4 regions of the Dactylosporangium cerinum genome follow, and region 1 is predicted to be linked to each of the others. Evidence: riboswitches for the same ligand, from Rfam matches in the RefSeq annotation. Region 1 holds a riboswitch; each other region holds the start of a gene.
The links. A riboswitch is a leader RNA that binds a small molecule or an ion and turns the genes downstream of it on or off. The one in region 1 is predicted to bind cyclic di-AMP.
Positions count from the first base shown of each region.

Region 2: another riboswitch for cyclic di-AMP. It lies ahead of ACFPIJ_RS56660 (C39 family peptidase); the one in region 1 lies ahead of ACFPIJ_RS13255 (coiled-coil domain-containing protein).
Region 3: another riboswitch for cyclic di-AMP. It lies ahead of ACFPIJ_RS15930 (hypothetical protein); the one in region 1 lies ahead of ACFPIJ_RS13255 (coiled-coil domain-containing protein).
Region 4: another riboswitch for cyclic di-AMP. It lies ahead of ACFPIJ_RS38695 (C40 family peptidase); the one in region 1 lies ahead of ACFPIJ_RS13255 (coiled-coil domain-containing protein).

Region 1 covers NZ_JBHSIU010000013.1:225,412-232,692, forward strand. The annotation lists gene ACFPIJ_RS13250 (DHH family phosphoesterase) at 1-464, opposite strand, end outside; gene ACFPIJ_RS13255 (coiled-coil domain-containing protein) at 557-1,573, opposite strand; cyclic di-AMP (ydaO/yuaA leader) riboswitch at 1,583-1,724, opposite strand; gene ACFPIJ_RS13260 (glycoside hydrolase family 19 protein) at 2,159-3,274, shown strand; gene ACFPIJ_RS13265 (reverse transcriptase family protein) at 3,326-4,618, opposite strand; gene ACFPIJ_RS13270 (NAD(P)/FAD-dependent oxidoreductase) at 4,697-6,022, opposite strand; gene ACFPIJ_RS13275 (mycothiol transferase) at 6,120-6,626, opposite strand; gene ACFPIJ_RS13280 (hypothetical protein) at 6,752-7,108, shown strand; gene ACFPIJ_RS13285 (hypothetical protein) at 7,151-7,281, opposite strand, start outside.
Region 2 covers NZ_JBHSIU010000118.1:15,933-23,213, forward strand. The annotation lists gene asnB (asparagine synthase (glutamine-hydrolyzing)) at 1-1,354, opposite strand, end outside; gene ACFPIJ_RS56655 (transglycosylase domain-containing protein) at 1,820-3,886, shown strand; gene ACFPIJ_RS56660 (C39 family peptidase) at 3,897-4,766, opposite strand; cyclic di-AMP (ydaO/yuaA leader) riboswitch at 4,944-5,086, opposite strand; gene ACFPIJ_RS56665 (hypothetical protein) at 5,369-6,211, shown strand; gene ACFPIJ_RS56670 (L,D-transpeptidase) at 6,320-7,281, shown strand, end outside.
Region 3 covers NZ_JBHSIU010000018.1:86,979-94,259, forward strand. The annotation lists gene ACFPIJ_RS15915 (class I SAM-dependent methyltransferase) at 1-174, shown strand, start outside; gene ACFPIJ_RS15920 (class I SAM-dependent methyltransferase) at 274-714, opposite strand; gene ACFPIJ_RS15925 (IS6 family transposase) at 777-1,514, opposite strand; gene ACFPIJ_RS15930 (hypothetical protein) at 1,671-2,498, opposite strand; cyclic di-AMP (ydaO/yuaA leader) riboswitch at 2,971-3,114, opposite strand; gene ACFPIJ_RS15935 (D-alanyl-D-alanine carboxypeptidase family protein) at 3,387-4,631, opposite strand; gene ACFPIJ_RS15940 (sulfite exporter TauE/SafE family protein) at 4,715-5,569, opposite strand; gene ACFPIJ_RS15945 (hypothetical protein) at 5,455-5,745, opposite strand; gene ACFPIJ_RS15950 (hypothetical protein) at 5,794-6,003, opposite strand; gene ACFPIJ_RS15955 (DUF6493 family protein) at 6,309-7,281, shown strand, end outside.
Region 4 covers NZ_JBHSIU010000054.1:168,293-175,573, reverse strand. The annotation lists gene ACFPIJ_RS38720 (LLM class flavin-dependent oxidoreductase) at 1-524, shown strand, start outside; gene ACFPIJ_RS38715 (ABC transporter ATP-binding protein) at 668-2,470, shown strand; gene ACFPIJ_RS38710 (ATP-binding cassette domain-containing protein) at 2,473-4,278, shown strand; gene ACFPIJ_RS38705 (alpha/beta fold hydrolase) at 4,328-5,086, opposite strand; gene ACFPIJ_RS38700 (hypothetical protein) at 5,155-5,466, opposite strand; cyclic di-AMP (ydaO/yuaA leader) riboswitch at 5,642-5,806, shown strand; gene ACFPIJ_RS38695 (C40 family peptidase) at 5,814-6,815, shown strand; gene ACFPIJ_RS38690 (hypothetical protein) at 6,908-7,281, opposite strand, start outside.

The sequences.
Region 1 (7,281 bases):
ATCAGCTGGTAGTTGGAGATCCGGAACTGCCGGAACCGGCCCAGCCCGGTGCGGCTGTCCATGAGGAAGTTCATCAGCGTCCAGCCGACCGGCTGCAGGATGTCCGCGATGTCGTACTGGGCGGAGTCGGCCTTGTCGACCGCTTCCATCAGCTCGTCCGACACGTTCGGGAAGCGCTCGGCGCCGCCGAAGTGGTCATAGATGACGCGGGCCGCCGACGGGGCCTCCGCGTCGATGATGTGGTTGTCCCGGTCGCCGGTGTTGCGCAGCGTCTCCGAGTGGTGGTGGTCGAAGACGAGGTGGGCGCCGGGCGCGTAGGGCAGGTTCGTCAGGATGTCGCCCGGCCCGATCTCGACCGCGCCGTCTTGGACGTCCTTGGGGTGCACGAAGGTGATGTCGCCGATGAGGTCCAGGTGACGCAACAGGACGGCGCACACCAGGCCGTCGAAGTCGCTGCGCGTCACGAGTCGGTGCTTCACTTCGGATCCCCTCACCCTGCGGCGGCCGGTCGACAGTTGCCCTATCGGCCGGCCGCCTGCGGATGTGAGGGTGTTTCCTAGAGCATCGACAGGTGTACGTGGTTCGTGTGGTCGCTGGAGGGATCCCCGCCCACACCGCTGTAGTGGTGCCAGCCGACCGCCGGTGTCCAGACCTGTTTGAACCAGATGACGTACATGACGCCCAGCCGGTCCGCGTTCTTCACGAAGTAGGTGGCCAGGTTGGCCCCGTACACCTTGTCCTCGCCGGCGGCGACCCCGCCGAAGCCCTTCGCCGACTGCACCGAGAAGTCGCAGGCGCGACCCTTCGGGTGCTCATACGGCCCGCTGGGCCGGTAGCACGACACGAACCGCTTGAACCCGGCCGCCTGCGCCTGCTGCATCGCGTGCAGCGTGCGCTGCGTGATGCAGCCAGTGGTGGTGGGGTCCTTGACCTTGCAGCTCTCCGACGACCAGCCGCCGCTCGCGTTGCGCGGGGACGGCGCGGCGAGGGGCAGGTTGGCGGAGACGAAGCCGTTGCTCGGGCCGCCCGCCTGGGCCAGCCCCTTCTCGGCTTCCTTCTTCTTCGTGGCCATCACCGCGACCTGCTCCTGCTGGAGCTTGACCTCGGCCTCCAGCGCCGCCTTCTGCGTCGCCTGGTCCTTCTTCAGCTTGTTGAGGTCGCGCAGCAGATTGTCGTTGTGGTGGGCGATCTCGTCGATCGAACCGGCCCGCTCCGCGAACCCGGTCGGGCTCCCCGAGTCCATCAGCGCGACGAACGTGGTGAGCGGCCCCGTCCGGTATGCCGCGACGGCGATCGCGGACACCTGCTCGGTGACCTTCGCCAGTTCGGTCTCGGTCGCGGCGAGCTTGGCGGTCAGATCGGCCTGGTTCTTGACCGAGGCGTCGAACTTGTCCTTGGCCTCGATCCACGCGCGGGTGCTCTCGTCGAGGACCTGCGCGAGGGACGCGTTGGAACCCTCGTCGCCGGTGTCGTCTCCCGGCTCGGCGATGGCCGGTGCGGCGCCCAGCCCGCAAAGGACGGCGGCCGTCATCAGGACGGCGAGAATCCGCCGACCGGGATGTCGTGATGACATCTGGCTCGTTGTTCCTTCCGTTGGCCGCCGACCGGGTTAGCTGACGGGTTCGGGACGGAACGATCCCTACCGCGGTTGCCCGCGGATTCACCCCAGTTACGGTTGGGTCCCCGATTCGCCAGAAGAGCCGGCGATTAGGCAGCAGCCGCGCCCGGCACCGCGGGGAGCGGTGCCTGTCGGACGAGACCGACGGCCAGCCTACCCAGGGCGATTCGCCTCCGCAGCGCACCGTTTGTGCGGCGCTGTGACGCACCTCTCCGAACCGGGCCACCCGAGCAGGTAGCCTAAGCCTTCCCAAAGAAAAGACGTGACGCAAATCACGGAAATGGTCGCACGATTTTCGGAACCTTCGCGGGCCCGCCGTGGTTCTACGCCACCCCTTGATCACGTGGCGTCACCCTGCGGCTGGTCGCCGCCCCCGGCGACCTGCGGGTACGGCCCCGATCCGCCCTGTCGGTCGCGGCACTCCGCGGGAACGTTATGGAAACCGTAAAGATTGTTAATAAAACGATGTTGTTCACTCCGTTGGGGTGGTTCGGCTGGTCGGATGAGGGCCCCGGAACCGAACTGAACGGAAGTGATCAGGTGTCCAGAGTGCGCCTGCTGGCGATGCTCGCCGCGACCGCCGTCGCCGCTGGTGTCGTCGCCGTCTTCAACATGCTGCCGGCGTCGGCGGCCGCCTGCGCCGCCGCGTGGCAGTCGTCGGCGGTCTACACCGGGGGCGCCACCGTGTCCCACAACGGCCGCAACTTCCTCGCCAAGTGGTGGACGCAGAACGAGGCACCGCCCGGGACCACCGGGGTCTGGCAGGACCAGGGCTCGTGCGGCGGGAGCACCCCGCAGCCGCCGACCCAGACCGGGTCCGCCGGCGGGTGCAGCTTCCCGGCCTGGGTGCAGGGGCGCAACTACGTCACCGGCGACGTCGTGAAGTTCACGGACGGCAAGTACTACGTCGCCGAGCACGACAACCCGGGCTACAGCCCGACGATCAGCACCTGGTACTGGGACCCGTACACCTGCAGCGGTGGCGGCACAACGCAGCCGCCGACCAATCCGACCACCAACCCGCCGAACAACGGGGCGTTCGTGGTCAGCGAGGCGCAGTTCAACCAGATGTTCCCGAACCGGAACCCGTTCTACACGTACAACGGGCTGGTCGCGGCGTTGAGCGCGTACCCGGCGTTCGCGAAGACCGGCACGGACGCGCAGCGCAAGCAGGAGGCGGCGGCGTTCCTCGCCAACGTCAACCACGAGACCGGCGGGCTGGTGTACATCGTCGAGCAGAACACCGCCAACTACCCGCACTACTGCGACACCAGCCAGCCGTACGGGTGCCCCGCCGGGCAGGCCGCGTACTACGGGCGCGGGCCGATCCAGCTCAGCTGGAACTTCAACTACAAGGCCGCCGGTGACGCGCTCGGCATCGACCTGCTGCACAACCCGAACCTGGTGCAGACCGATCCGGCCGTGGCGATGAAGACCGCGCTCTGGTACTGGAACACGCAGAGCGGTCCGGGCACGATGACCCCGCACAACGCGATGGTCAACGGCGCCGGGTTCGGTGAGACGATCCGCAGCATCAACGGCAGCCTCGAGTGCGGCGGGCGCAACCCCGCACAGGTGCAGAGCCGGGTGGCGGCGTACCAGCGCTTCGTCGGCATCCTCGGCGTCGGCGTCGGAGCGGGCAACCTGAGCTGCTGAGCAGGCACGAACAGACCAGAAGGGCGCCCCGGGGGAGTGGGGCGCCCTTCGTCATGCAGGCGCCAGGGCCGCCCGCAGCAGGCGCCGCAGCCGGGCCGCCCGCGAAGGGTGCCCGTGCGAGGCCCACGCGACCAGCCCCGTGAGGTGGGCGGCGAAGTCGGGATGCCCGTCCCGGTTTGCGGCGTCCAGGCCGTCCCGGGCGGCGTTGTGCAGCACGGCGCGCAGCCGGTCGTAGGCGTCCCGGGGCACCGCCGGATGGGCGTTGACCACGAGCCCGGCGAGCTGCTGCCGGTCGCCCCGCCCGCGGACCCGGGTCTTCGCGGGGTTCACCCGGAAGCCCTCGTCCTGCGCGACGGCGGTCACCGCCGCGACGAGCCCGGACGCCCGTGACCCGGAGAACGCCAGATCATCCGCGTAACGGCTGTAGACCAGGCCGCGCCGCGCCGCGAGCCCGGTCAGCCGCCGGTCCAGGCGGAACGCCACGAGGTTGGCCAGGGCCGGCGACGTCGGCGCCCCCTGCGGCAGGTGCGGCGTGCGGTGTTCGAGCCGGCCGGAAACGGCGTGCGGGGTCCGCGTCGTGCACAGCGCGGTCAGGGTGTGCGCGACCGGCTCCGGGTAGCCGGCGGTGCGGAACAGCCCGTAGATCCGCCCCGCGGTGACGCTGGTGAAGAACGCGCGCAGGTCCAGCCGCACCAGCGCCGCCTGCCCCGCGTGCAGGGCCGCGAACGTGTGCACCGAACGCCCCGGGACGAAGCCGTGCGCGGCCGCGTGCACCGGCAATGGCCCGAGCAGGTCGTCGAGCACGCGGCGCTGGATTGCCTTGAGACGTGATTTCGGTGCCTCGATCAGTCGTTCGCCGATCCAGGTGTACGAATAGTGCCGCACCCTGTGGTCGGCATGCTTCCGGTTGATCCCGCGCCGGTCGGCGAACCAGTCCAGCTCGTCCGGGGTCAGCTCCAGGAACTCGGCGAGCGCCGCCAGGTCGTCGATGCGCGGCGAGTGCCACCGCTGCCGCACGGTGCGGGTGGCCGTCGCCCGCCGGACCCGGATCGGCTGGCGGGCCGGCGCGGTGATGAACTCGGCCAGCTCCCGGGGCCGGTCCGCGGGCGCCTCCCGGTAGGCCCGCAGGACGGCGGTGACGACCGGGCCGAGCCACCGCGGCCGCCGGCCCAGCACCTCATGGCCGGCGTCGAGCAGCGGCTGACGGGCCCAGTCGACGGTCAGGAACGCGTCGGCGAGCGCGCCGGCAACGACGCGGGCAGCGTGTCCCGACGAATCCCGGTCGTGCCTGCGCTGGGTCGCGCGGAGCGCGAATGCGCGCCGGCGATGCGCTGCCGTGCTCAATCCTGCGTCCCCGGGGTTACCCCGGAGCGACCATCGCTGGTCTGCTCGGGACACGCTGCCACCGCGCCACGATAACCGTCACGGCAGGTGTTGCCGGTACTCCTGCAGCGCGCGCCGGGCGAAAACCTGCTGGAACGTGGCGACCCGCTCCGAGCGGCCGCGACCGATGAAGCTGACGAACCAGTGCAGCACCGCGGTGACCCGGTTCTTGAAGCCGACCAGGTAGAGCAGGTGCACGGCGAGCCACATGAGCCACCCGATGACCCCGGAGAAGTGCAGCTTGCCCACGCTCGCCACCGCCGAGAAGCGGGAGATCGTCGCCATGCTGCCCTTGTCGAAGTACTTGAACGGCTGCCCGGTCGGCTGCCCGGCGAGGCGCTTGGTGATCTGACCGGCGGCGTGCCGGCCGCTCTGGATCGCGACCTGCGCGACGCCCGGCAGCCGGTTGAGGGCCATCATGTCGCCGACCGCGAAGATCTCCGGGTGGCCGGGCACCGTGCAGTCCGGGTTGACCTCGAGCCGCCCGGCGCGGTCCGTGGCCGCGCCCGTCGCCTTGGCCAGCTGCGTCGACAGCGACGGCGCGGCCACCCCCGCCGCCCAGATCTTCGTCATCGACTCGATGCGCTGGTGACCGTTGCGGGTCTCGACCTCGATGCCGGTCTCGTCGACGTCGACGACCTTGGTGCCGAGCTCGACCTCGACGCCCATCTTGTGCAGCTGGCGCAGCGCCTTCGTCGACAGGTGGTCGCCGAACGTGGACAGCACCGTGTCGAGCGCGTCGACCAGGATGATCCGCGCCTGCTTCGGGTCGATGTTGCGGTACTGCCCGGGCAGGTGCCGGTGCGCCAGCTCGGCGATCTGCCCGGCCATCTCGACCCCGGTCGGGCCGGCGCCGACCACGACGAAGGTCAGCCACCGCTCGATCGCGGCCGGGTCGGTCTCCAGCTCGGCGAGCTCGAACGCGCCGAAGATCCGGCCGCGCAGCTCCAACGCGTCGTCGATGCTCTTCATGCCCGGCGCGTGCTCGGCGAACCCGTCGTTGCCGAAGTAGGACTGCGACGCGCCCGCGGCGACGATCAGCGAGTCGTACTCCACCGTGTAGCTGGTCCCGGGCGCGACCGCGGTGACGGTCTTCGCCGCCGGATCGATCTCGGTGACGGTGCCCAGCAGCACCTTCGCGTTGTCCTGCCGCTTGAGGATCTCGCGGATCGGCGGGGCGATCTCTCCTTCGGACAGGATGCCCGTCGCCACCTGGTAGAGCAGCGGCTGGAACAGGTGGTGGGCGGTGCCGTTGATGAGGGTCACATCGACCGGCGCGTTCTTCAGCGCCTTGGTGGCGAACAGCCCACCGAAGCCGGCGCCCACGACCACGACGCGGTGACGTCCCTGTGCACGCTCGTCCATCTACATCTCCCGATCAGGGGGTGGATCGTGCAGATCAAGTACACCACCACTCGGGCCTGCCGGCCGTGTGTCCTCCATGACGTTTCCACCGGTGCGGTCAGGGAATCAGACCTCGGACGTAGGCGGCCTGGCCGGCGTGCTGCGTGTCGTCGTTCAGGATGCTGATCAGCCGCACCCCGAGCGTCACCGGCGGGTCCCACCGCTTGTCGACGACCCGGTCCAGGTCCTGCTCCGTCAGCGTCGCGAGCCACTCGACGGTGCGCGCGGACACCGCTTCGAAATACCCGATGAGCGCTTCCGGCCCGTCCGGCCGCACCGCCCGGACCTGCGCCGCGGTGTGCCCGTAACCGGTGTCGTCCGGGTCCGGCTCCAGCCCGAACCGCGACGCCCGGTCACCGCTGACCCACAGCTGCTCCGCGCCGTCGATCAGGTCCGTGACGTGCTCGTCCTGCACCCGCGTGAGGTGCCAGACCAGCCAGCCGACGGTGTTCGCGCCGGGTGCCGGCGCCCACCGCAGCTGCTCCGCGCTCAACCCGTCGACCGCACCTCTGACCAGTTCGGGCAGCCGCCCGAAGCCCTCGACCAACAGCTCGCTCACCTGCATGACGTACTTCCCTCCGTGGCACGTTTCCGGGATTTGACGGTCTCCGGACCTCCGTAGTGTTCAGCACATCGCAAGAGCGCACCGAACACCACATAAACCGCAGTATCAACAACAAGGGGAATGACATGAGCGAGTACGGCGAGTTCGAGACCGGCGAGCAGCACGAGGCGCTGGACCAGATCCACGAGGTCGACGCCAACGAGCAGGACTACCAGTCGCAGTTCGGCGTGTACGAGCAGGACCACGCGTCGGCCGAGTCCACCAGCTTCGACCAGGGCCACCACGTCGAGTACAGCGACCCGAACGGCGCGCACTACGAGGAGTCGGACTACACCTCGTACGACCACAACGAGGCCGAGGCCGACCACGTCTTCGCCGCCGAGGGCTCCGAGTCCGCGTCGTCGAGCGAGTTCCACCAGCTCGACGCGCTGCAGGCGCGCTTCGACGCCGCGTTCGCCGAGGGCACCTACGCCTCGAACTGACGCAACGCTTGAAAGGGGGTCCCGTCCGGGGCCCCCTTTTTTTCAGAATTTGGTGGGGATGATCGCGGCGAGCGCGCTCACCACGAACGGACTGATGATCACCAGGCCGCTGCGCAGCTCGCCGAACGTCGTCTGGTCGATGCCGAGCAGCTTCTCCAGCTTGGCGCGCTCCT
Region 2 (7,281 bases), on a different contig from region 1:
CCACCCCCGGCTCGCCGCGGAGGATCCGGGCCTTCTCCTCGTCGCTGAGGACACGTGCGTTGCCGAAGTAGCGCGTCTCGATCGGCGTCGTGGCCCGCTGCAGATAGCTCTTGCCCTTGACGCCCTCCGGGATCGCCCGGGCCAGGGCACGCAGGCCGCGCTGGAGCGGTGCGCCGAGGCGGCGCACCGGCGCGAGGGACCGCGGCTCCCGGTAGATGGTGTAGCCGCCGGCGAGCTCGTCCGCGCCCTCGCCCGACAGCACCACGGTGACGTGTTCGGCCGCCGTCTGCGCCAGGAAGTACAGCGGGACGATCGACGGATCGGCGACCGGGTCGCCGAGGTGCCAGATGATGCGCGGCAGCGCCTCCATCACCTGCTCCGGCTTGACGATAGTGGGTATCAGGTCGACGCCGAGGTGCCGGGCCGACCGCTCGGCCACGTCGAACTCGGAGTACGCGGTGGCGGTGTCGAAGCCGGCGGTGAAGGCGTGCAGGCGGGGATGGACCTCGGCGGCGAGTGCGACGATCGCGGTCGAGTCGATCCCGCTGGACAGGAACGCGCCGACCGGGACGTCCGCACGCAGATGGCAACGCACGCTCTCCCGCAGCGCGTCGCGCAGTTCGTCCACAATGGACTCCTCCAGGACCGCCGGGTCCGGGCGGAACGTGGGCCTGGCGTATCGCCGGACCACCGGCGGGTAGCCGAGCGCGCGGGTGAGCAGGCCGCCGCTGGGCAGCCGCGCGATGTGCCGGTGCAGGGTGTACGGCTCGGGCACGTACTGCATCGTCAGGTAGAGCGACAGCGCGGTCCGGTCGAGCTCCCCGCCGGCGATCCCCAGCAGCGGCGGCTTCTCGCTCGACAGCCACAGTCCCTCGATGGTCGGCAGGTAGTACAGGGGTTTGATCCCGAACTGGTCCCGCGCCGCGTGCACCGTCTCGGTGGCCGAGTCCCAGAGGGCGAAGGCGAACATGCCGCGGAACCGCTCCAGCGCCGCGTCGCCCCAGTAGTGGTAGGCGGCGGCAACCACCTCGCTGTCGCCGTCGGTGGCGAACTCCGCGTCGTGCCCGCGGATGAGTTCCTCGCGCAGTTCCTCGAAGTTGTAGATCTCGCCGTTGAACACCAGCGTCCACCGGCCCGCGTCCGGCCCGCTCGGCGGGTACTGCAACGGCTGCCGGCTGCCGTGCACGTCGATGATGGCGAGCCGTTTGAAACCGGCCGCCACGCATTGTCCGGACCGTTCCAGGGCCATGTCGTCGGGGCCGCGGTGGTGCAGCAGCTCGAGCTGCCGTTCCACCTGGCCGAGGGTCTCTGGGGAGATAGCGAAGTCCCCCACGTACATCAGGAAGCCGCACATGGCGTCGTTTCCCTTCGGTCGCCTCGCGTGGCAGCGGTGTCGGGCCGCAGACCGCTCTGTCGGCGGTCGCCGGTGAGCCGTCGCCGGTGAGCTCCCGGCGGTGCCGGCCGAGCCCCCGTTCGAACGGCCACAATGCGCCGCGCGATCCAGCCGAACAGAACCCGCCACGTTCGGCGCCCGATTGCCCGGCCGTCATCCGATCGCTCCTCACCAGGGGATACAGGTGGGTGAACCAGCCCAAGGGTGACTATCCGGGCGGCCGGGCCAGCCTGCCGTTTGGCCGGACGACCCCTCGGGTAGCGGCGCGCCGGTCACATCGGTCCGTCCCGGATCGGCAGGAAGCGAACCACCCGTTGTCTTGTTGGGGAGTAGCCAATGCGCCTCGTCCGCGTCCGACGCCGACCCGCACACGAAGCCGGCACCGACGCGCCGAGCCGCTCAGCGCTGGCACGCGGGCTCAGGGGGATGGCCCGGCTCGCCCTGTGCGGTGTCATCTCGGGTCTGGTCGTGGCCGCCGGTGTGCTCCCGCTCGCACTCATCGGCGGCTCCACGGTGAACGCCGGCCGCGACGTGTGGGTGAACCTGCCGTCGAACCTGGCGATGCCACCGCCGCCGCAGGCCACCTACGTCTACGCCAACGACGGCAGGACGCTCATCACCACGTTCTACGACGAGAACCGCAAGGACGTGCCGCTGGACCAGATCGCACCGGTGCTCCAGCAGGCCGTCGTCGCGGCCGAGGACACCCGCTTCTACCAGCACCGCGGTGTCGACGGCAGGAGCGTCCTGCGGGCGCTGGTCTCCAACGGCCGGGGCGGCGCCCAGCAGGGCGCCTCGACGCTGACGATGCAGTACGTCCGCAACGTGCTGAAGAACGACCCGAGCCTGTCGCCGCAGCAGCGGGTCGACGCGGGTGCCGACACGCCCGCCCGCAAGGTGCGTGAGATGCGCTACGCGACGATGCTGGAACAGCACCTGAGCAAGCAGGACATCCTCAAGGGGTACCTGAACATCGCCTACTTCGGGGCCGGCGCCTACGGCATCTACGCCGCGAGCCAGACGTACTTCGGCAAGTCGGCCCTGGACCTGACGCTGCCCGAGGCGGCGCTGCTGGCCGGGCTGCTGCAGTCACCGGACGGCGACAACCCGATCAGCGGCGACCGGACCGCGGCCCTGCAGCGCCGTGCCTACACGCTCGACGCGATGACGAAGATGGGGGTGATCAGCGCCGCGGACGCCGCCGCGGCGCAGGCCCAGGAGCTGAAGATCAACGAGCGCGACCTGCCCAACAACTGCGTGTCCGTCCCGCCGGCGCACAACGACTGGGGCTTCTTCTGCGACTACTTCCGCCAGTGGTGGGGCAGCCAGCCGGAGTTCGGCGCCACCCGCGCCGAGCGCGACGAGACGCTGCGCACCGGCGGCTACACGGTGGTCACGTCGCTCGACCCGGGGATCCAGGCGAGCACGCTGAACCAGTCCCTGAGCGTCTACGGCTACGGCAGCGCGCGGTCGATGCCGCTGGCCGTCGTCACCCCCGGCAGCGGCCGGGTCCTCGCGATGGCCGTCAACCGCCACTACAGCCTGGCTCCCAACCCGCCCCAGCACCCGCGGTACCCGAACAGCGTCAACCAGCTCATCGCGGGCGGTGGCGGCGTCGCCGGATATCAGGCGGGCTCGACGTTCAAGATGTTCACCATGCTCGCCGCGCTCGACGCGGGCCTGCCGCTGAACACCAGGTTCAACGCACCGAGCCGGCTGGCGACCGGGTGGCCGGGCAGCGGGCCGGGCAGCTGCGGAGGCCGGTGGTGCCCCGCGAACGAGTCCCCGAGCTGGATGAACGGGGACCGGACGATGTGGAACGGCTTCGGCCGTTCGGTCAACACCTACTTCGTCTGGCTCGAGCAGCAGATCGGCGCGCGCCGCGTGGTCGAGATGGCGCAGCGGCTCGGCATCACGTTCCGCTCCGGCGCGGACGCCGCGATGGCGGCCAAGGCGGACCAGTGGGGGTCGTTCACCCTCGGCGTCGCCTCGACCACACCGCTCGACCTCGCCAACGCCTACGCCGCGGTCGCCGCCGGAGGCCTGTACTGCCAGCCGCTGCCGGTGCTGTCGATCACCGACACCAACGGCAGACCGGTCGACGCCGCCGCCCCGAAGTGCCGGCAGGTGATCAGCGCCGACGTGGCGGCCGCCGCGACCGACGCGGCCCGGTGCCCGGTCAGCCGGTCGTCGGCGTACAACAAGTGCGACGGCGGCACGGCCGAGAACGTGTCCGGCATCCTCGGCGGCCGCCCGGTCGCGGGCAAGACCGGCAGCTCCGAGTACAACTCGACGGAGACGTTCGTCGGCTTCACCCCGCAGATCGCGGCGGCCGGCATCGCGGTGAACGTGGACAACCCCAACGACCAGGTGGGCAGCGGCGTCGCCGGCTCGGTCAACGCCGCCGTCGCGCAGACCATCGCGGCCGCGCTGCGCGGCCAGCCGGTCCAGGCGTTCCAGCCACCCAGCCGGGTGCGGGCCCTGGGCCGCTGACCGCGCCGGGTCAGGCAGAATACCCGCGCAGGGCGGTCCAGTGGGCGAGCTTGGCCGTCGTCAGCGTGTAGTACCCGACGCCCAGAGCGTCCGCGGGGTCGGCGATCTTCACCGTCCTGCCGCCGTTGCTGTAGCCCACCACCGTGAGGTAGTGGCCGCCCGGGTACGAGTGCGAACCTCCCTTGTCGTCCACAGTGGAGCCGGCGATGTTGGCGACCACGGCGTAGCCGTTGGTGATCGCGTTGACGATGTCCGCCTGCATCCGGTCGATCTCCGCCTGGGTGGCCGACTGACCGGTGATGAAGTGCGACTTGTAGAAGGAGCTCTTCGTGTACGCGTTGAGCGACCGGGTGGTGTCGTCGGCGGAGTTGGTGCCGTTGACGGTCGTGCGCAGGCTCTGGGCGACCTCGGACTGGGACGGGTACAGCTCTCGCGCGGTCAGTGCGATGCGGGTCGCGGCCGGGCCGCAGAAGTAGTAGTTCTCCTGCCAGGCGAACCGGTACGCGAGCTCCTTCGCCGCCGGCGGAGCGGCCGGCGTGGTGGCGGCCGGTGTGGTGGCGGCGGGCGGGGCGGCCGTGGACGGCGCCGCACCGGCGGCCTTCGAGGGGGTGGTCGCGGCGTTGGGCGCCGCCTGCGTCCGCTGCCGGTCACGCGCGGCCGGTGCGGCACCGGACCACGACGGATCCGCGGAGGTCAGCGACTGCGCGTCGGCCATCGGCGCGGGCGCCGAGGCGTGCACGGCCACGCCGACGACCGCCGTCACCGCGAGGACCGCCGCGGCGGCCGCGATCGGCAACACGCGGGAACGTGCCGCGATCGGCAGCACGCGGGAACGTGCCGCGACGGGACTCTGGTGCCTGGGTTTGTACAGGTAGCTCACGGGTACCTCGACAGACATGCTGGATAACGGCTGCTGTTGCCGGTGCCGGACGTGATCCGGGCAGCGGGCCGGCCCGACCGGCGCGGGCCGGTGCGGTGAGGACCGGCGGCTACCGGGCCGGGCCGAGGGTCGAGGTGGTGCGACACGGGTGATACCGGGTCAATGGCTGCACGGTGGTGCTCCTTCCGGTGCCGCCTACCGGGTTAGCTGACGGGTTCGGGCGGGAAGATCGCCCTACCTCGGGGCGCAGGCCCCGCGGATTCACCCCGGTGGTGCTCGGTTCCCCGGCTCGCGTGGACGCGACTCAGCGGATCCGCCGCGGTGTCATCCGAGGTGGGTGACGGTGGGCCGGGCGGATGCGAGGACCCTACCGGGGCGGCGCAAGGGCACCGGATCCCGCCGTGCGGCTCGGCTACCGGGCGAGACGACGGCGTGGCGAACGGACCTGGTGCACACCGTGGGCGGGCCGCCGGTCGGCCGGGTGGCGCCCCCGGTGCACCTCGCCGACCGCGTCCCGGCGCTCTGCGGCCCGCCCGGTCTCCGGTCGGCTGGTCCGCACGCCTGCCAGGACCCCTGGTCAGGGCCACCCCTAAGCTCGCCGGATGCTCCCGGGCGCCGATGATGACCAGCAGCTCAACGGTGCGCAGGTGCGCGGTCCCCGCCACCTCCGCCGCTCCCGCCGGGGGCGGCACGCGACCCGCTTCCGGCTGCGCGCACCCGTGCCGGCGCAGCTGCGCCGGCACGCCGTCGCCGTCGCCGCCGTCGCGGCGGTCGCCCTGTCCGCGACGCTGTCGTCGTCGACCGGGCCGGTCGCCGCGCCGGTGAACGGGGTGGCGCTCGCCGTCGACGACGGACGGTCGGCGGCCGACGCGCCCGCCTCGCGCAGCCGCGCCCGGAAACCCGCCGACGGCGCGGATGCCGCCCCGGCACCGACGACGGCCGCCCCGACGACGGCCGCCAAGCCGCCGGCGTCGCCGTCGCCGGCCGGGCAACCCGCGTCGCCCTCGCCGACCGTGCACGCGCCCGTCGGCGGGCTGACCCAGGCCGAGATGAACAACGCCGTCGCGATCATCGAGGTTGCCCGGCAGCTGAACCTGCCGCGCCGCGCGGCCGTCGTGGGGATCGCCACCGCGCTGCAGGAGAGCCACCTGCGAAACCTCGCGAACCCGAACCTGCCGCAGTCGCTGCAGCATCCCAACGAGGGCGTCGGGTACGACTACGACTCGGTCGGCCTGTTCCAGCAGCGGCCGAGCTGGGGTTCGGTCGACCAGCTGATGGACGCGCGCGAGTCCGCGCGCAGGTTCTTCGCGGCGCTGGCCCGGATCCAGGGCTGGGAGCAGCAGGCCGTCACCGTCGCGGCGCAGCTGGTGCAGCGCTCGGCGTTCCCGGACGCCTATGCGAAGTGGGAAGGGCTCGCCCAGCAGATCGCGGACGCCGTCGGGTAGGGACCGCCTCGCGCGGTCCCGGGTCCTCCGCGATGTCACCCACTTCCCGGCCCGGCCTCGCACGGACGGGCACGACGATGCCCCCATGTCCATGCACAGGCAGAGAACATGAGACGGCCCGGCCGGACGGCCGTTGCGCTGGTCGCGCTCGCGTTGGGAGCGCAACTGGGCCTATCGGCGTGCCACAGTTCGAAGAAGCACACGGCGGCGAAGTGGACCGCTCCCGCGCCGCCGGTGGTCGCGCTGGCCGTCAGCCCGGCGGCGGGTGAGTCGGGGGTGCCGATCAGCACCGAGATCGGCACGAAGGTGAGCGACGGGAAGGTCACCGAGGTCGCCCTGACCGACGCGGCGGGCCAGCGGGTCGCCGGCGAGCTGCGCGACGACGGGTCCTCATGGGTGCCTGCCACCGCGCTGCGCTACGGCACGGCCTACACCGCGAAGGTCACCGCGGCCGGCACCGACAACAAGCCGGTGACCCGGGAGACGGCCTTCACCACGGCGGCGAAGCCCAGCGGCCCGGTCGTCACGTCCGACCTGATGCTGACCAACGGCGGGACCTACGGCGTCGGCATGCCGATCGTCGTGCAGTTCGGCTCCGACGTCCCGCAGGAGTCACGCGCCGCGGTGCAGCAGCGTCTGTTCGTGAAGAGCGATCCGCCGCAGGCCGGTGCGTGGCACTGGTTCGGCGGCCGGCAGGTGATGTACCGGCCGGAGCAGTACTGGCAGCCGGGCACGAAGATCACCGCCCGCAAGGCACTCAACGGCGTGCGGATCGGCGCCGGCCACGCCGACGAGGACTTCGCCGCGACGGTCACCATCGGCCGGAAGCTGACCATCGACATCGACAACGCCACGAAACAGCTGAACGTCTACCAGAACGACGCGCTCGTGCGGAGCATGCCGGTGAGCCTCGGCAAGCCGTCGACGCCGACGTCGAGCGGCGTCACCGTGGTCATGTCGCGGGAGGCCTCGACGGTGTTCCGCACCCCGGAGTACACCGTCGCGGTGCAGTACGCCATGCGGCTGACGTGGGGCGGCCAGTACATCCACGCCGCGCCGTGGTCGGTGGG
Region 3 (7,281 bases), on a different contig from region 1:
GTCCTGGGCGACCAGCGCGACGCCTTCGAGCGGGACCTGCGGCAGGGGCTCCACGAGCTCTCCCCCGGCGGCACGTTCCCCGAGGTCCTGAGCTTCTACTCGATCGTGGGCCGCCGCGAACCGGACGGCGCACACGCGTCGGCGGGGGCTGACAACCCCGCCGACGCCGGGTGAGCGTCGGGCGGTCGTCGCCGGTCAGGTCTTCGGGGTGCGGCGGGCCCGGCGGACCAGGCTGTAGACGGCGATCCCGCCCAGGGGTCCGTTGCGTTGAGGCTATCGGCGCAGCCGCAGCACGTTCATCTGGGTCAGTTGGGCGTCTGCGAAGACGTCCACGAGCGGCAACCGGTAGGTAGCAACAGTCTGCATGCGGCCGCGGGGCAGATGTTCCCGGCCGGGATCGCCGACGAGCACCTGGGCGCCGCGCGCCGCAACTGCCGCGCCGGCCTTTCCTGCTGCGATGGCGACCAACCCCGAACCGGCAGCCAGATCCAGAACCCGTCGGCCGGCCACTGCCGCCGGATGGTCCAGGACATATCGGGCGATCGCCTTGCCCCCGGCCCACGCGGAAGACCAGAACGGAGGCGGTCGCTTCACGCCAGCCTGTGCTTCCATCCTGGCCCACCACACGATGGCGTCCTCAGCCAGATACAGCCGCACCTCGGGCACAAAGGGCACCTCGACGAGGCGAAGACGGTCCAGGCGGCGCTGTTGCATGTGCCGATCGCTGCTCGCGCGAAGCGCGGGAGGGCAGGTTGAAGCGAGTGCCGACCTGGTCTTCAGATGGCGGTGGCGAGTTCGGCCAACGCCGCGGCGACGCGGAGTCCGCGTGGGGCGTCGATGCCGAGTTCATAGTGTCCGCGGCGGAGGTTCTGCATGAATGCGTGTCCGGCGATGATCGTCTGGGCGGTCTGGGCGGTCTGGGCGGTCTGGGCGGTCTGTAGTCCGCGCATTGGTCTGAGCCGGTGCTTGAGCTGGCTGTGGTCTGCTTCGACCCGGTTGTTGGCGTGGCGTTCGACGTGGTGCCACGCCGATGGGACCAGGTCATCGAGGACCGCTGGGTACACCGGCGCCGCGTCGGTGATCACCTCGGCGGGCCGTACCTTCATCGTGGCCATCGCCCGGCGGAGGAACCGTCGTGCCGCCACGGCGTCGCGGCGGGCGGACACGAGTACGTCGGTGACCTGGCCGTGCTGGTCGACGGCCCGGTACACGAATCGCCAGACACCGTTGACCTTGACGTATGTCTCGTCGGTGAACCATCTGTCGCCGGGTGCGTGCCGGCAGAACCGGGCCGCGTCGACCAGCAGCGGGGTGAAGCGTTGCACCCAGCGGAAGACGGTGACGTGGTCGACCTCAACACCACGCTCAAGTAGCAACTCCTCGACGTCGCGGTAGGAGAGGTTGTACCGCAGGTAGAGCCGGACGGCGACCATGATGACGTCGGGCGGGAACTGGAACCCGGCGAACGCTGACCGTGGTGGCTGGACTGGACGCCGGCGGTTCGAGTGCTTCACCGTTCAAGCCTGCCTGACCAGGGCATCGATCAATGCAACAGACCCCGCGAAGACAACCGAGAGAAGCCGACCCACGGAACCGGGAGCGCAGCCCGACCCCTCGGCCGCGTCACTATAATGATCAATCCGTGACCGCCGGAGGGAACCCCGGGCGCGCTACGCGACGGCGTCGACAATCTGCTGAGCGAGGGTCTGCCACTTCGCGTAGGCGTCTGGATAGGCGGACACTTGGACGGTTTGCGCCGCTACGGTGATCTGCAGCTGCTCCCAGCCGGGGATCTTCGCCAGCGCGGAGTAGAAGCGGCGCGCGGATTCGTGCGGATCCATCAGCTGGGCGACGGTCCCCCAGTTGGGTCGCTGCTGGAAGAGCCCGACCGAATCGTGGTCGTACCCGACGCCTTCGTTCGGGTGCTTCAACGACTCCGGCAGGTTCGCATTCGCGAGGTTTCTCAGATGGCTTTCCTGCAACGCGGTGGCGATCGCCACCACGAACGCGCGTCGGGGCAGTTTCAGTTGCTGGCCGGCTTCGATGATGGCCACGGCGTTGTTCATCTCGGCCTGGGTCAGCCCGCCGACGGGGCCGCGGACGGTCGGCGACGGCGAGGACGCTGGTGACGACGACGCTGGTGCGCTCGGCTTCGTCTGCGACGGCTTCGGATGGGCCGTGGCCGTTGCGGTCGGTTGCCGGCTGGGCTGTACCTGGCCGCGTTGTTTGCTGCGGGAAGCGTCGTTCTCGGCGACCCTCGCTCGGTCCGCGTCGTCCGCCAGCGCCATGTCGGCATGTACTGCGATACCCGGGGTAGTGGCCGACGATGTCGGCAGCAAAGACCAACCGATCCCCGTGGCGGCGATGATGGCTGCGCCGAGGTACAGCCCGATCCGGGGGCGGGCCGCGTGGCGGCCGCGGCGGGAACGTTGCAGGTGACGAGGGCCGCGAACGTTCGCGGCGCTGTCCTGCTGGACCTCAGTCTCGCCGGTGGACATTCGGCCTCCCTCCGGCCGGCGCGGATTCGGTGCGGCAGCAGACCAAGAACGTCACGCTGCACATCCGGCGGCAAACCGCCGAGGCCGCCGAGGGCGGCGGCTTCCGGAGGGCGGACTGGTTTTGTTGTGCTGTGATGTGAACAGGTGCTGCACGGGAACCTCGACATTGCATGCTGGAACGCGACGGCTGGGGCCGGCGCCGGACGGCGCGGTCGTTCTGCGTCCGGGCGGCCGGTATCGCCCCCTGCCGCCGAAGCTGGTGTCGGCAGGGGTGGTCAGCGGCACTGCCCACTAACTGTCCAAAGTGGACAGTGATAGCTGGGTCGGTGTCGCGTCGTGGGTGTGCGGGTGTCGGCGCCGAAACGGCTACTGAACCGGACACCGTCTCATCACCGTCGACGCCCAATGGGCGCCCGGGCCGCGGGTCGAGGTCAGGCGGCAGATGTGATGCGACGCGAGGGTTTGCACGCACTACTCCTTCCGGCACCGCCTGCCGGGTTAGCTGACGGGTTCGGGCGGGAAGCTCGCCCTACCTCGCGGCACGTGGCCCCGTGGATTCACCCCAGTTGTGCCTGGTTCCCCGGCTCGTGCGAACACGACTCAGCGGATCCACTGTGGAGTCACCCTAGGCGGTGACGGTTAGCCACAGTTGATTTCATGACCCTAGCGGGTACGCAAATGCGCGTGAAGCGTCCGACGGAAATCTAAGCGGAACGTAAGGAATTAACTACACGTTTCAGCTATCGGGCGTTCGGCAGCCCGGCGATGTGATTCGTGTATGACCGGGGGAACGGTCTCCATCGTCGACCGTTCCCCGGTGCGGCCGCCCGTGCCAGGTGCGAACCGGCGCGGGTGTGTTCGGGTGACGCCACAGCAGGACGCCGGCAGTCACCCGTGCGTGATCCTCTCCCACCGGCTGGGTGGTGCGAGTGCCTGAGTGGTCTGCAGGGCAGTGGTTACGGCCGTGGCTGAGGCAGTGAGCTTGAGCGTGCCGACATGGGTCCCCGCTGCAATGTGGCGGCGCGGCATAGTGGTCAGGGTATCGATCTGGTAGGCCAAGCCGGGCCAGCCGAGCACGTCCACGTCGCCGGTTGCGGCAAGGGTTGTGCTCCTGCCCATCGGTCCCCGGGCGGTCGCCACAATATCTCCGGCGCGCACGACCCGGTACTTGTGCGGCAGGCTGCTGCTGGCTTGGATCAGGCGACGGGTGGCCTCGAAGGCGTCTGCCATGTTCGGGCCGGGTGCGAGTACGGCGCCGATGATCCTGAGCCGCTGCCCTTCTGCGGAGATCTCGGCCGCGAAGAGCAGGCAGCCGCCGGCCTCATCGGTGGAGCCGGTCTTGATGCCGACGATCCCGTCCTTACCAAGCTGTGTGTTGACGTTCCTGGCCGGCCCGACGACGGGCAGCGTGGCCTGCGGCATCGCCACAATCTGCGCCAACACCGGCACCTGCATTGCCACCCGGCCCAGGGTGACCTGGTCGGCAGCGGTGCTGACGGTGGACGGTGCGAGCCCGGACGGGTCGGTATAGCGCGTGTCTGCCATCCCGAGGCCGGCTGCGGCCTGGTTCATTTTGGCCACGAACGCATCGCTGCTGCCGGCGTCCCACCGGGCGAGGATGTGGGCGATGTTGTTGGCCGAGGGCAAAAGCAGGGCCTGGAGGGCTTGCCGTTCGGTGAGCACCTCGCCGGCCACAACCTGGACCAGCGACTGGCCGGAGGCGAGCTGAGACGGATAAGCGGCGGCCTCCTCAGCCGAGACGGTCAGCGTGGGGCCGTTCTCGTCCAGGCGCAGGGGATGATCCCGCAGGACAACGTACGCGGTCATCACCTTGGCGACGCTAGCGATCGGCACGGGTCGGGAACCACCGGAGGAGCCCAGCCGGCCGAGCCCGTCAATCTCAACCGCTGACTGCCCGGCCTCCGGCCACGGCAACACTGGCGGAACGCCTGGGATTGCGTATACCCGCGGCACGGTCTGCACGATCCGTGGCGCCGGCACCGGACTGACCAGCCTGAGCGTGACGAATCCGCCGACGGCGAGCACCACGACCACCGCGGCCACAGACAGCCACAGCCCTCGACGACGAGCCTGCCGCGGTACAACCACCGGCTCCACACTGGTCTTGGTCAACTTGAACTCCCCACAGCCGATCGCCCCAAATTTCAAGCCGCGGTACGAACGCGGCGTTCCGCGCTACCCGATGCGACCGCCGGCTAACGTCTCAAAATGCCATCGACTTCATGGCCGTCGGGGAGCTGGCTCGCCACAGTCGAACGTCGTGCCACTGTCCCCATATCGGCATGCCGGAAGGCGATCATCCGGGTGGCCAGCAGCCCTGGCTGCCGGCGCCTCACCCTCACCGTGCGGTCCGAGCCGGCCGGCACCGCGCTCAACTGCTCCGTACGGGCGTGCAGCTCACCCCGCCGCGCCGGGCGGGCTGGTCCTGGAGGGCGACGTCCAGGCCGCCGGCTACGGCATCGTCGCTCTCCCAGATCCGCCGTCACGTCGGGTGTCGCATTATGCGAGTCCGGCAAGAAAAGCAACCCGGCGCCGACGAGACCGGCCTCGACCAGTCCGATAAAGACCCGGTCGCTGATCCGCCCGACAATCTTTCTGCCCGCCCACGCCCCGGCGATCGTGGCCGGGGTCAGCGCGGCGCCGTAGAGCAGGACCTGTCCGGTGAGCAGGTCACCGGCGCCGTAGACGGCGATCTTGGTCAGGTGCATGGTGAGCGCCGCGGCCGCCTCGGTGCCGATGTAGGCGGCGCGGGCCAGGCCGTAGGCGAGGAAGAACGGTGCGGTCAGCGGGCCGACCGACCCCAAGAGGGCCGAGCCGAATCCCGAGGCGGCGCCGATGCCGGCGAACGCCCGGTCACCGGGCTTGCCGGGACGGGGATGGAAGCGGCGCCAGAGGACCACACCGATCAGGAACCCCAGCAGCTGCTTGAGCGCACTCAGCGGGGCGTGGTCCAGCAGTACCGCCCGAGGATCGCCAGCGGTACCGCACCGGCGGCGAACCAGCTCACCAGCGGCCGCTGCAGGCCGGTGGACCCGCCACCGCCGCCGGATGCCCGCACGTCGCCGCCACCCCCATCGCCACCGTGTGGGGATCTGCCGCCGAGTTTGGGGAGTTTTGTGAACTTGTCGACGCCGGCGCTGAGTGCGCCGTCGAGGCCGCCGCGGATCATGGTGTCGGCCAGGCCGTTCCAGGAGAACTCGGCGTCGCCTCGGCCAACGTCGACCATGTAGCCGGCGCCAGCGGACATCGCGCCGGCGACGGCGCCGGCGCTGCGCTACCGGAGGATGTCGCCACTGAGCGGACGTCGAACGGAACCTGACCGGATGAGCCGAGTCGTCGTCGGGTAGCCGCTTTCATGGATCGCCGTTGACGCCGCGGCGAGATCAACCTCACGCTTGGCGCACGGCTGTGCACCACTGCGTGACAGGGGGACGGGATCGATGCCGGTCATGGAGACGATCGCTATCGTCAGCGCGATCTCCACATTCTTCAACCAGGTGTGGCAGCGGCGGCAGACCACGCAGCAACTGCAGGCACAGGCAGACGGCCTGCGCAACCAGATCGCCCAGCAGCACGCCAACCGCGGCATGGTGGGCACGCAGGCCGCCGTGCAGGCCGCCGGCAACCGGGTTACGTCGCGCCCCTGGACCACCACTCGCTGCCCCTTCCCAAGGACGGCCAGCCCATCGCCCTGTCCAGGAACTCGGCGGCATGATGTCGGCCGCTGCGCCGAACTCCCGCGGACGGGGCCGCACCGCCGGGCCTCCACGGCGCGTCTAACCTGCCAATGTGGTGACGTTGACCGAACTCCTGGCGCTCGACGACGGGGTGCTGCTCGACCGAGTGTGCGCGTTCACCGCCGACGAGCGGGCGGCGCTGCACCGGCCGGCGCTGCACGCCTGGGAGCGTTACAGGTGGCGGGACGACCTCGACGGCCGCAAGGACCGGTACACGCCGGCGGAGGGCCGGCGGCTGGATCTGATCGTCTTCGCCGCCGCGCCGGCGGACCGGCTGTACTGGCCACCGGACGACGACCAGCTGCGGGTCGCCCGATCCCGGGGCGGCCGGTTCGTGACCGCGCTCGCCCGGCACGTGCTGCACACGATGGCGACCGAGGACTTCAGCGCCCCTGACTTCAACGAGATCCGCCGGGCCGAACGCGACGGCCTCGTCACGCTAGACGCCGACGACGACTATGCGCTGGCGATGGTCAACCAGCTCGGTGGGCGGTTCAGCGCCGGTGGACGCCGCTCGGACCTGCTTCGGGCCGATCCGGACCTGCTGGCCCGGGCGTTCTGGCGGATCTTCGAGGTCGAGGGCAACCGGCAGGTGAGCCTCGCCAACGTTGACAAGTACAGTGGCGCGCCCGTGCAGTCCTGGCACGACGCGGTCCTCGACCTGCTTTCCGATGCCACGATCGACCGCGCACGGGTGCTGGACGCGACGGTCGCCGCGCTCGGGCTCGGCTTCCCGCAGTACCGTGCCGGCTGGTACTCCCGCCTGCATGCCGCGCTGGCGCCGTCCGTCGACGAACGCGCCGCCCGCCAGGCCGGCTACGCGACCCTGTTGCGCAGTTCCGTGGGGCCCACCGTCACGCTCGCCGTCGACGCCCTCACGGCGGTGGAGAAGGCGGGCCGGCTCGACCACGACGGCAACGCCGCGGCCCTCGCCGCCGGGCTTGCCGCCGCGGTCCTCGTACCGGCGAAGTCCACCGCGATGAAGGCGCTCGCCCTCGCGGCGCGGGCCGGTGCCGGACAGTCGT
Region 4 (7,281 bases), on a different contig from region 1:
TCAGCGGAGGCCGGCTCACGCTCGGCGTCGGGGTCGGCAGCGACCGCTTCGGCGCCGAGTACTCGGCCACCGGCGAGGCCGGCGACGAGCGGACCCGCGGCGCGATGCTCGACGAGGCCCTGTCGATCCTGACCGGGGCGTGGTCGGGCGAGCCGGTCCGGCACCACGGCGCGCACTACACGGTCGACGACGTGACGTTCCTGCCCCGCCCCGTGCAGCGCCCGGGCGTCCCGGTCTGGGTCGGCGGCTTCCCCGGCAAGCAGCGGCCGATGCAGCGCGCCGCGCGCCACGACGGGTACGTCCCGGTCAACCTCGAACACCCGGACCAGCTCGCGGAGGCGGCCGCCGTCATCGCCGGGCTGCGTGGCCCCGGCCCGTATGACATCGCGGTGGAGCTGGCGCCGGGCACGGACCTGCAGCCGTACGAGGCGGCCGGTGCGACCTGGTGGCTGACCGCCTTCGACCCGGAGTCGGTGACCGTGGACGCGGTCCGTGGCGTGCTGAAGGCCGGCCCGCCGGTGTAGCGACCTGAAGCTGCTGATTCGCGCGGGACGGAACGCGACGGCCTGCGCTGTTAGCCTGGCTCGATGCTGCATGCGGCACGTATCGGCGTCGTTGCCGACGAACCGTTGACCCTCTTTCTCGCGATGCAGCGCGGCAGCGATCGATGACGCGACCTGACGAGGGCGCAACCGGACGCCGCGGGCCGTCCTGGTGGCCGGCCGTCGTGGCGGTCGGCCGGGCCAGACCGGGGCTCGCCGCCGTCGCGGTGTCCACCACGCTGCTCAGCGCGGCCGTCCCCGCCCTGTTCATCATCCTGTCCGGCACGGCGGCCGGGCTGCTCGCCCGCCGCGACGACGGGTCGGCCGGGTCGCTCGGGCTGGTGGTGGCGGCGATGGCCGTCGTCCTGGCACTGTCACAGCTGAGCAGCATGATCCGCTCCGACGTCCTGGAGGCCCTCGCCCGGCAGATGGACATGGTGCTGCGGCGCCGGCTCATCGAGGCGGTGGCCCGGCCGGTCGGTCTCGGCCACCTGGAGGACCCCCGGCTGCAGGGCCGCATCGCGACCGCGCACGGCCTGGCCAACCGGCTCGGCGGGCCGGCGGGCGGCCTGCTCGGCGTGACCGGCCGGATCCAGGTCCTGCTCACCGCCGTCGGCTGCGTCGCCCTGCTGGCCTGGGTCGACCCGGTCCTCGCGGCCGTGTCGGGGACGCTGCACCTGGTCGTCGGCTGGTGGCTGCGGGACAACTACCGGCAGCTGCTGCACCATCTGCACCTGGACCCGGGCGCCCTGCGCCGCGGCCACTATCTGCGCGACCTGCTGCTGCGGCCCGGCGCGGAGAAGGAGACCCGGGTCTTCGGCCTCGGCCGGTGGCTGCTGGGCCTGCACCACACCGAGTGGCTGCGGGTGTCCACGGCCGCCTGGCAGGGGCGGCGCATCGCCTGGTGGAAGATCGCCGCGGGCGCCGTGCTGCTCGGCGCCGGGCAGGCCGCCGGCATCGCCGTGCTCGCCGACGACTGGCAGGACGGTGCCGTGAGCCTCGCCGCGCTCGTCGTCGGGGTGCAGGCCGGCATCGGGCTGCTGCAGTTCGCCGCGGTCACCGAATGGGACCGGCTGGCCCACATCGGCTGGGACGCCGTCGACGCCCTGGTCGAGGTCGAGGATGCGGTGCGGCCCGCCGGCCCGACCGGTGACCGCGACCCGGGCGCGGCGCCGCTGCGCGAGATCGAGCTGCGCGACGTCAGTTTCTCGTATCCCGACGGCACCCAGGTCCTGCACGGGATCTCGATGACCGTCCCGGCCGGCGGCTCGCTGGCGATCGTCGGGCGCAACGGCGCCGGGAAGAGCACCCTGCTGAAGTTGCTGCTGCGCAGCCACGAGCCGACGTCCGGGGAGATCCTGGTCGACGGGGTGCCGCTGCGCGAGCTCGACCCGCAACGGTGGCGCAGCCGCCTCGCCACGATGACCCAGAACTTCGTGCGGCTGCCGCTGACGGTGCGGGAGAACGTCGCCGGGCCGGGTCGGGCGACCGACGCCCGCACGCTGGCCGCGGTCGCCGCCCAGTCCGACCTGGACACGGTCCTGGCCGACCTGCCGCACGGGTGGGACACCGTCCTGTCCCCGCAGCTGGCCGGCGGCACCGACCTGTCCGGCGGGCAGTGGCAGAAGGTCGCGCTCGCCCGTGGCCTGCATGCGCTGCGCACCGGCGCGACCGTCCTGGCGCTGGACGAGCCGACGGCCAACATGGACATCGAGGCGGAGCGGGCCGTGTACGACGCCATCATCGACGCGACGAGGGAGCACACCTTGCTGCTGGTGTCGCACCGGTTCGCGACCGTCCGGCGGGTGGACCGCATCGTGGTGCTCGACGCCGGCCGGATCGTCGAGACCGGTGACCACGCCACCCTGATCCAGCAGGGCGGCCTGTACGCGCAGATGTTCGACGCGCAGGCGGCGATCGTCCGATGAGCATGTCCGGTGCCATCCGACGGTCCCTCGCCGCGTCGGGCTCGGCCGTCCGCCTGGTGCTGCGGGCGTCGTTCAAGGCCAGCCCGGGCCTGGCGGGCGCGGTCATCGTCGTCGCGTTGGTGGAGGCTGCGCTGCCGGTCGGGCTGGCCTGGACGGTCCGCACGCTCGTGGACGGCCTCACCGCCCACGACACCGGCCGGATCCGGCTCGCCGCGATCGCGATGGGCGTCGTAGGCCTGTGCTGGGTCGGCGCCCAGTGGGTGTCGATGACCAGCCAGACGGTGCTGGAGGAGCGCACCGACCACTGGCTGGAGCAGCGGCTGAGCGGGCTCGTGCACGAGATGCCCGACCTGTCCGTGGTCGAGTCACCCGACTTCCAGGACCGGGTGTTCACCCTCGCCGGGCGGCCGCGGCACCTCGTCGGCTCGATCACCACGATCATCGAGACCGTCGCCCTGGCGGTGCGCTTCGGTGCCGCCGCCGTCCTGTTGGCGTTCGTCGCCCCGGTGCTGACGCCGCTTCCGCTGCTCGTGCTGCTGCCGGTGCTCGCGTCGATGCGGGCCGAGCGGGAGATCTCCAGCATGCTCGACGACATCTCCGCGCCGATGCGGGCCGCGCGCATGCTCTTCCTGGCCGGGACCGAGCCGGGCCCGGCCGGCGAGCTGCGCCAGTACGGCATGACCGGCGCCGTCGCCGACCGGCAGGACGAACTGCTGCGCACCGCGGACCGCCGGCAGCGGCTGGCCCGCCTCCGCACGGGACGGATCATGACCATCGGGTGGACACTGTTCGCCGCGGGCGTCCTGCTGCTGCTCTGGCTGTCGCGCGACGACCCCGGCGTGCGCAGCGGCGGCGTGGTGTTCCTGCTGGCCGTCCTGGCGATGCAACTGGTCGCCCAGGCCGAGCAGGCGGCGACGACGTTCAGCAAGCTCAGCCGGCTCAGCACGATCCTGGAGCGGTTCACCTGGCTGGAGCGCCTCGTGGAGCAGTCCGGCGACCGGCACTCCGGCAGCGCGACCGCACCGGCCGGCCTGCGGCACAGCATCGAGCTGCGGGGCGTGACCTTCCGGTACACCCCCGACGGCCCGCCGGTGCTCGACGACGTCAGCCTCGTCCTGCCCGCCGGCACGGTCGTCGCCCTCGCCGGGCACAACGGGGCGGGCAAGTCGACCCTGGTCAAGCTGCTGATGGGGCTCTACCGGCCGACCGCCGGTCAGATCCTGCTCGACGGCGTCGATCTCGTGACGCTCGATCATCACAGCGTGCGCGAGCGGCTCGCGGCCGGGTTCCAGGACTTCTGCCGGTTCGAGCTGCCCGCCGGCGACACCGTCGGGGCCGGCGACCTGCCGCGCCTCGGCGACCGGGAGGCCGCCGCCGGGGCACTGACCAGGGCCGGATCGGCCGACGTGATCGGCCGGCTCGCCGACGGGCTGGAGACGCCGCTGGGCCGGTCGATGCCGGGTGGCGCCCTGCCGTCGGAGGGGCAGTGGCAGAAGCTGGCCCTCGGCCGGGCGATGATGCGCGAGGCGCCGCTGCTGCGCGTGCTGGACGAGCCGACCGCCAGCCTGGACGCGGAGAGCGAGGCCGCCCTGTTCGCCGGCTGCCTGGAGGTCGGGCGGGCGGACGCGGCGGTCAACGGGTGCGTCACGCTGCTCGTGTCGCACCGCTTCTCGACCGTCCGCACCGCCGACCTCATCGTGACGCTGCGCGACGGCAAGGTCGCCGAGGTCGGCACGCACGAGGACCTGATGGCCACCGGCGGCTGGTACGCCACCGTCTGCACCATGCAGGCGGCCGACTATGCCTGAGCCCGCGCCGACGGTGGCCGCCGTCCGATCCCGCCGTCCCTGCAACGGGTCAGGCCCGGCGGATCGGCATGTGCGTGGGTGCCGGCGGGCCGGACAGAAACGTGGTGACGAGCCCGGTGCACAGCTGCGGGTGCTCGATGAGCAGGGTGTGCGAGGCGTTGGGCACCACGGCGAGCTCGGCATCGGGCAGCGCCCGGTAGAGCCGCAGGACGTGCTCCAGGGAGACGGCGTCGTCGTCGCCGGCCATCACCAGCGTCCGGCAGGCCACCGCGCTCAGGTCGGCGGCGGCCAGCGCCAGGTCGCCGGCGTCGGACGACGCGGCGATCCGCTCGATGACGGACACCAGGTGGCCCGGCCCTTCCGGGGTCACCTCGGCGTGCTGGTCGTAGATGATCTGCGGGATGTCGGCAGGGGTGGCCGGCGGTAGCAGGACGCCGTCCTGATGGAAGGCCCCGCTGATCAGCACCAGCCGGGACACCAGGTCGGGCCGGGCGATCGCGGTCAGCAGCGCCACGACCGCACCCGCGCTGTAGCCGACCACCGCGGCCGGCCCGCCGACGACGTCCCGCAGGAACGCGACCGTGTCCCGCGCCATGACCTGCGGGCTGAGCGGGCCGCCCGGGTCCGCGGTGTGCCCGTGGCCGCGCCGCTCCGGCACGTACAGCCGGAACCCACCGTCCAGCGCGTCCAGGTTGCCGGCGAAGCAGCGCGAGTCGACGACCGCGCCGTGCAGCAGCACCACCGGATCGCCCGCGCCTCGTTCGTCGTACCAGGTGCGCACGCCGTCGAGCTCGACATACCGCTGCACTGTGACCTCCCGCCCCGATCATGGCGCACCGGAACCGCCCCCGCTGCCCGTGGCACGGTCCTGGTGCGCTACCGGCCCGGCAGGGGGCCGCCGCGCAGGAACGCCTCGTACAGGTCGCGGACGTCCTCGTCGATCGTCGGCCGGATGTTGCTGTACCGGGTGTCGGCCCGGTCGCGGTGCGGCCCCGAGAGCCAGTAGCGCTCGTCGGTCTCGACGTCGAAGAAGTTCGCGTCGAACATCCCCGGCCAGCGGCGCAACGTCCGGCCGTGCCAGTAGGCCGTCTTCCAGGTGCGGTTGAACCGGACGGTACTGATCCACGCCGGACCCTGATCGGTGCCGTGACCGGTCTTCAACTGCACGAACATCACCCGCTCGGCCATGGACAACCACGATGCCGCAGATCTCCACGTCGCGCATCGCCTTATTCACGCCGTTCGAGACAGGCAGGTGCGTCTTGAGTCTTCGTTAAGTGTCGCTTAGATCGAGGCCCGACGGTCTCTGCTGCCGTTACGTTTGGGTCGGCCTGCCGGACTTCGCCACCCCGCCGGGGTGGCCGGGCAGCCACCGCTGAGTCGCCGGCCGCGTGTCCCGCACGAGGTCGACGAGCCGGGGAACCAACCTGGTTTCCATTGGGGTGAATCCGCGCCACGGCGCGGTAGGGCGCGCCTTCTTCTCGCCCGAATCCGTCAGCTAACCCGGTAAGCGGTCCAGGAAGAAGGACTGTGCCGTGTTCAACGGACGCACGACGCTGCGCACCGCGGTCGTCGCGCTGGCGGTGGCGGCGATGATCGCCCCGGCCTGCGCCGCGCACGCGGATCCGACGCCTGAGCAGCTCCAGGCCCAGATCGACAAGGGCAACGAAGAGGTCGAGCTCGTCGTCGAGCAGTACAACAAGGTCAAGGGCGACCTCGAGGCGACCGAGGCGGCGATCACCAAGTTGCAGGCCGACCTGGCACCGCTGCAGGCCACCATGGACACCGCCCAGGACGACGCCACCACGCTCGCGGTCAACGCGTACAAGAGCGGCGGCAACCTCGGCACGTGGTCGCTCATGCTCGGCGCGAGATCGTCGGACAACTTCACCGACCGGGTCGGCACCCTCCGGCAGATCTCGCTCAGCCAGCAGCGCGACCTGGCCGCGTACGGCGCGGCGAAGGACGCCTTCACCGCCGAGCAGCGCCGGCTCAACGACACCAAGGCGGCGCAGAGCCAGCAGAAGATCGAGCTGGAGACCCGCCGCAAGAAGATCGAGGGCGACATCGCCCGCCTGGACCAGATGCAGGCCAAGGCCGAGGCCGCCGCCGCTGCGGCCGCCGCTGCCGCCGCGAAGCCCAAGACGACCACCACCACGCCGCCGCCCGCGGGGAAGCCACCGGCGGTGTCCGGCTCGGCGGGCAAGGCGGTCAACTACGCGTGGGCGCAGCTCGGGAAGAAGTACGTGTGGGGCACCGCCGGGCCGAACACCTTCGACTGCTCCGGGCTGACCATGATGGCGTGGAAAGCGGCCGGGGTGTCGTTGCCGCACAACGCCGCACAGCAGTGGCAGAAGGTCCGCCACATCTCACGCAGCCAGCTCGCCCCGGGCGACCTGGTGTTCTACAACAACCTCGGGCACGTCGGGATCTACATCGGCAACAACCAGATCATCCACGCCCCCAACAGCCGTACGGTCGTGAAGGTCGCCCCGGTCGACATCGACAAGTTGTACGGGTACGGCCGACCGGCCTAATTGGTTGGACGCCGGCAGCCCGGGCGTCCATGGTCGGTCGATGAGCGATCGGTTCGCGGGCGTCCGGGCGACGTTCGACCACGACCGGCGACCTACGCGCCCTCGGCCTGGCGATGGCCTTCTGGGAAGCGGCCTGACGTCAGGCCCGCCGCCAGCCGCCAGCGTGCCACTTCACCTTCGTGTGCGCCGGTCGCGGTTGCGGCGGAGACAGCCGCCGGGTCCGCGCCACCGCTGAGCGCGGCGAGCGGCCAGGTCGGCACGCCGTCAGCGCCGTCGTAGGCGGTCCAGGCCCACGGTCCGTCGAAACGCCAGGCGCGGCCGTCGGCGTCGGCCACGTCGTCACCGGGCGTCAAGAAGGCGTACGGCCGGAAGACCAGCTCAAATGTGAGCGGGATGCCGTTGCCGGGTTCGATGCTGGTGCCCTGGAACTCGGCGGCGGGGTCGGGTGCCTCGCCGGCTGGCAGGA